Regions from separate parts of the Virgibacillus dakarensis genome, predicted to be linked through region 2. Evidence: a T-box and tRNA genes for the amino acid it is inferred to sense, from the RefSeq annotation. Region 2 holds a T-box; the other holds one or more tRNA genes.

Region 1 (3,157 bases), on a different contig from region 2:
AGAAAGCCCCGGCTAACTACGTGCCAGCAGCCGCGGTAATACGTAGGGGGCAAGCGTTGTCCGGAATTATTGGGCGTAAAGCGCGCGCAGGCGGTCTTTTAAGTCTGATGTGAAATCTCGCGGCTCAACCGCGAGCGGTCATTGGAAACTGGAGGACTTGAGTGCAGAAGAGGAGAGTGGAATTCCACGTGTAGCGGTGAAATGCGTAGAGATGTGGAGGAACACCAGTGGCGAAGGCGACTCTCTGGTCTGTAACTGACGCTGAGGTGCGAAAGCGTGGGGAGCGAACAGGATTAGATACCCTGGTAGTCCACGCCGTAAACGATGAGTGCTAGGTGTTAGGGGGTTTCCGCCCCTTAGTGCTGAAGTTAACGCATTAAGCACTCCGCCTGGGGAGTACGGCCGCAAGGCTGAAACTCAAAAGAATTGACGGGGGCCCGCACAAGCGGTGGAGCATGTGGTTTAATTCGAAGCAACGCGAAGAACCTTACCAGGTCTTGACATCCTCTGCTAGCGCTAGAGATAGCGTGTTCCCTTCGGGGACAGAGAGACAGGTGGTGCATGGTTGTCGTCAGCTCGTGTCGTGAGATGTTGGGTTAAGTCCCGCAACGAGCGCAACCCTTGATCTTAGTTGCCAGCATTCAGTTGGGCACTCTAAGGTGACTGCCGGTGACAAACCGGAGGAAGGTGGGGATGACGTCAAATCATCATGCCCCTTATGACCTGGGCTACACACGTGCTACAATGGATGGAACAAAGGGCAGCGAAGCCGCAAGGTGAAGCAAATCCCATAAAACCATTCCCAGTTCGGATTGCAGGCTGCAACTCGCCTGCATGAAGCCGGAATCGCTAGTAATCGCGGATCAGCATGCCGCGGTGAATACGTTCCCGGGCCTTGTACACACCGCCCGTCACACCACGAGAGTTGGCAACACCCGAAGTCGGTGAGGTAACCATTTGGAGCCAGCCGCCGAAGGTGGGGCCAATGATTGGGGTGAAGTCGTAACAAGGTAGCCGTATCGGAAGGTGCGGCTGGATCACCTCCTTTCTAAGGATAACTACGGAACGTGAAAGAGTCATCTTTCATAAGCCATACTGGGTTGTTTAGTTCAGTTTTGAGAGAGTAATTTCTCTTTCTATATAACATATGGATGGGCCTGTAGCTCAGCTGGTTAGAGCGCACGCCTGATAAGCGTGAGGTCGGTGGTTCGAGTCCACTCAGGCCCACCATCTATAAGAGAGTCACGGGGCCTTAGCTCAGCTGGGAGAGCGCCTGCTTTGCACGCAGGAGGTCAGCGGTTCGATCCCGCTAGGCTCCATTTTTGTACCTTGAAAACTAAATAAGAGAAAGACAAACAACGACATCAAACGTAATAGCGTTTTTAGAGCTTAGAAAATAGTTAAGTGAAGAAGGGCGCACGGTGGATGCCTTGGCACTAGGAGCCGAAGAAGGACGGGACTAACACCGATATGCCTCGGGGAGTCGTAAGTAGACTGCGATCCGGGGATTTCCGAATGGGGGAACCCACTGCTCGTAATGGAGCAGTACCTGTATCTGAATACATAGGATACAGGAGGCAGACCCGGGGAACTGAAACATCTCAGTACCCGGAGGAAGAGAAAGCAAACGCGATTTCCTGAGTAGCGGCGAGCGAAACGGAAACAGCCCAAACCAAAAGGCTTGCCTTTTGGGGTTGTAGGACACTCCACCAGGAGTTATCAAGAAATGTGTTAGACGAATCGATCTGGAACGATCAGCCAAAGCAGGTAAGAGCCCTGTAGTTGAAAAGGCATTTCCTCCGGAGTGGATCCTGAGTACGGCGGAACACGTGGAATTCCGTCGGAATCCGGGAGGACCATCTCCCAAGGCTAAATACTCCCTAGTGACCGATAGTGAACCAGTACCGTGAGGGAAAGGTGAAAAGCACCCCGGGAGGGGAGTGAAAGAGAACCTGAAACCGTGCGCTTACAAGTAGTCGGAGCACATTGATGTGTGACGGCGTACCTTTTGTAGAATGGACCGGCGAGTTACGATCGTATGCAAGGTTAAGTGGAAGACACGGAGCCGCAGCGAAAGCGAGTCTGAACAGGGCGAATGAGTATGCGGTCGTAGACCCGAAACCGTGTGATCTACCCATGTCCAGGGTGAAGGTCAGGTAACACTGACTGGAGGCCCGAACCCACGTATGTTGAAAAATGCGGGGATGAGGTGTGGGTAGGGGTGAAATGCCAATCGAACACGGAGATAGCTGGTTCTCTCCGAAATAGCTTTAGGGCTAGCCTCAAGGATAGCGAGTACTGGAGGTAGAGCACTGATTGGACTAGGGGCCCTCACCGGGTTACCGAATTCAGTCAAACTCCGAATGCCAGCTACTTCCCCTTGGGAGTCAGACTATGGGTGATAAGGTTCATAGTCGAAAGGGAAACAGCCCAGACCGCCAGCTAAGGTCCCCAAGTATACGTTAAGTGGAAAAGGATGTGGCGTTGCCCAGACAACCAGGATGTTGGCTTAGAAGCAGCCATCATTTAAAGAGTGCGTAATAGCTCACTGGTCGAGTGACACTGCGCCGAAAATATACCGGGGCTAAACGTATCACCGAAGCTGCGGATCCAGAGGTCAGATATCAGAGGCCGGAAGTCGGAAAAAGAGAGTGAATAGAAGATGATAAAAAGTTACCAAGAATTAAGAGTTTATAAAATCTCTTATCGGCTTGCGTTACAAGTTCATCAAATCACCCTAGAATTTCCAGACTTCGAAAAGTATGAACTTGGAAGTCAATTAAGAAGAGCAGCTACTTCCATACCCGTAAATATTGCTGAAGGGTATGGTAAGAAAAGTACGATTGCTGATTTTAAAAGGTTTTTGTTGATAGCACAGGGGTCTAAAGATGAGGTAAAGGTTTTATTAGAATTATCTAAGGATCTTCAATATATCAACAATGAGACTTTCGAGGAATTGTTTAACCAGTATGATGATTTAGGAAAGCAACTTTATTCAATGATCCAAAAATGGGTTTAAAGTAAATCTGACATCTGGTTTCTGATATCTGACTTCTGTGATGGTAGGAGAGCGTTCCAAGTGCTGCGAAGTCAGACCGTGAGGACTGGTGGAGCGCTTGGAAGTGAGAATGCCGGTATGAGTAGCGAAAAAAGAGTG
Region 2 (3,157 bases):
GAATTGTAGAGGAAAAGATATTGGGAAAATTGGTTCACAGCAGTATTATTGCTGGAATTGTTTTATAGAACTATCGATCTCGGACAACAATGAATTGGCAGTACACCAGATTGAAGCGGATGGTTCATTGAGTTCCTTGAATGATTTATTTACCGATGATGAAAGAAGAATACAGTGGTAGTGCTTCGTTACAAATCCATTTTCATGCGAAGGAGCACAAACGATGTTTAAGGAAAAATCTCCACTGCCTTTTCTTTATTGGATCATCACCGGTATCTTTGTATTTTTATTCATCTATTTGCTTGTTAAACTGTTTCCGATCTATGGAGCCGTTTTCTCTTTTCTTTGGCATCTTCTTGCTCCTTTTATCATTTCCTGTTTCATCGCCTATCTTTTATATCCTGTTGTTAAAAAAATACACACTTATCGTGTCCCAAAGGGTATTGCCATTTTATTGATTTATCTATTATTTTTTGGCGGCGCAGGCTATTTGATTTATCGGGTATACCCTGCAGTCATTCATCAGCTTAATGATTTGACCGAACAGCTGCCAGAATTAACAAATATGTATCAGGATTTAATTTACCGGTTATACGAATATACATCTTTTTTGCCTGAAGTGGTACACGATAAGATGGATCAGTTAATCGCCGGTATCGAAGCATCAATGGAGAATTTGCTTGGGAGACTGGTTGCCGGGTTCACAAAGATCTTTGATATGATCATATTTCTTACGGTGATCCCTGTTTTAGTGTTTTACTTTTTAAAGGATTTCACGAAAATAAAAGCCTATGTGAAAAGATGGGTACCAGTAAAATATCATAAAGATACAAGTGTTGTATGCCATGCGATTGATAAAAGTCTGGGAAACTACATCCGCGGACAATTGATTGTTTGCTTATTTGTAAGTCTGGCGACGTTTGTCATTTTTCAGCTTTTACACATTAAATACGCCTTATTACTTGCCATTATTATGGGATTAACGAATATTATTCCATATTTTGGACCAATCATAGGGGCGATACCAGCAGTTGCCATCACCTTTACGATGTCTGCAAAATTAATTATTTTTGTATTACTGGCTATATTTGTGATCCAGCTGATTGAAAGCAATTTATTATCGCCTTACATTGTTGGAAAAAGTATTGCTATCCATCCAATCGCGATTATTTTTGCCCTGCTTTTAGGCGGCGAATTGGGTGGGGTAATCGGTATGATAGTAGCTGTACCGAGTCTAACGATTTTAAAGGTTATTGTAACCTATATTATCAGGGTAAAAGCACATCGTTGACATTTGCCTGGAATTTTTATATTATATGGTGACTACTTGTATAATAATGAACACGCTGAAAGTTCCAAGTACATGAAACCCGAATCTACAAGAGATGGATTCCATTAGCTGCGAGGAATCCTTGGAAGAGGCTCATGGAAGCTAAACTGGAGTGCGGGTAACCCCCGCCGGTACCCACGCCGTTATCGTGAAAAGTGATAAGCGAATAAATTCGTGTATTATAATCGTTTATAATTAGGGTGGTACCGCGAGCATCTCGTCCCTGCATCTGCAGAGATGGGATTTTTTGTTTTAATAAAAAGTTGGATACGGAGGAAAGTAAGATGAAACAATTAAAATCAGAGCAGGTACGTAAGCTTTTCCTGGATTTCTTTAAAGAAAAAGGGCATCGTATTGAACCAAGTGCTTCATTAGTTCCAAAAAATGATCCAACATTACTTTGGATCAATAGTGGAGTCGCAACATTAAAAAAATATTTTGATGGAAGTGTTATCCCGGATAATCCAAGAATTGTCAATGCACAAAAAGCAATCCGGACAAATGATATTGAAAACGTAGGGTTTACCGCAAGACATCATACGTTTTTTGAAATGCTTGGCAATTTCTCCATTGGGGATTACTTTAAAAAAGAAGCAATCGAGTGGGCATGGGAATTTTTAACCGCTGAAAAATGGATTGGGTTTGACCCGGAATTACTATCGGTAACCGTCCATCCGGAAGATGATGAAGCTTACGATATTTGGCTTCATGACATTAAACTTCCGAAAGAACGCATCATCCGTCTTGAGGAAAATTTTTGGGACATCGGCGAAGGACCGAGTGGACCGAATACCGAGATTTTCTATGATCGCGGAGAAAAGTACGGGAACGATCCAAGCGATCCTGAATTATATCCAGGCGGGGAAAATGACCGTTATTTGGAGGTTTGGAACTTGGTATTTTCCCAGTTTAATCATAATCCTGATGATACGTACACACCGCTTCCTAAAAAGAATATCGATACTGGAATGGGTCTGGAGCGGATGGTTTCCGTTATCCAGGACGCACCAACAAACTTTGAAACGGATTTGTTTATGCCGATTATAAACAAGATTGAAGAGCTGGCCAACATTCCATATGGCAAAGCCGAAGCAAGTGATACGGCTTATAAAGTTATTGCCGATCACATTCGGACAGTTGCTTTTGCAATCGGGGATAATGCTTTGCCATCCAATGAAGGAAGAGGATATGTTTTACGTCGATTGTTAAGAAGAGCAGTCCGGTTTGCCAAACAAATTGGCATTGATAAACCATTTATGTACAAGCTAGTAGCGACGGTCGGAAAAATTATGAAGGACTTCTATCCGGAGGTTTTACAACAAAAGGACTATATTGAGACAGTCATTAAAACGGAGGAAGAACGTTTTCACGAAACATTGCACGATGGCTTGGAAATCTTGACTGCCATTATCCAAAAAGAAAAGGAAAATGGCAGTACCGTATTTCCAGGTAAAGAAGTGTTCCGATTGTATGACACGTACGGCTTTCCTAAGGAACTAACCGAAGAGTACGTGGAAGAAGAAGGATTCACGATTGATGAAGCCGGTTTTCAGGAGGAAATGGACGGACAACGGGAACGGGCACGAAACGCCAGGCAAAAGGCAGATTCGATGCAAGTGCAGGATGAGATGTTAAGTAAAATAGATGTGGAAAGTGAATTTGTCGGATATGATCGATTAGCAACAGAAACGACGATCGAAACGATGATAAATGGAAATGCATTGATTGATACCGCAAAATCCGGCGAGAAAATCATGCTGTTTTTAAGAGAAACCCCTTTTTATGCGGAAAGTGGCGGACAGATAGCTGATAAGGGTTGGATTTATT

What was found. The T-box of region 2 lies ahead of alaS (alanine--tRNA ligase). A T-box ahead of a tRNA ligase gene usually reads a tRNA of that ligase, here a tRNA-Ala.
Region 1: it encodes a tRNA-Ala, which carries the amino acid that the T-box ahead of alaS (alanine--tRNA ligase) is inferred to sense. The anticodon was not compared.

The regions. Positions count from the first base shown of each region.
Region 1 is NZ_LT732554.1:1,065,862-1,069,018, forward strand. It holds rRNA gene CZ382_RS14925 (16S ribosomal RNA) at 1-1,048, shown strand, start outside; tRNA gene CZ382_RS14930 (tRNA-Ile) at 1,154-1,230, shown strand; tRNA gene CZ382_RS14935 (tRNA-Ala) at 1,247-1,319, shown strand; rRNA gene CZ382_RS14940 (23S ribosomal RNA) at 1,399-3,157, shown strand, end outside.
Region 2 is NZ_LT732553.1:1,652,540-1,655,696, reverse strand. It holds gene CZ382_RS08410 (hypothetical protein) at 1-181, shown strand, start outside; gene CZ382_RS08405 (AI-2E family transporter) at 224-1,291, shown strand; T-box leader at 1,338-1,558, shown strand; gene alaS (alanine--tRNA ligase) at 1,615-3,157, shown strand, end outside.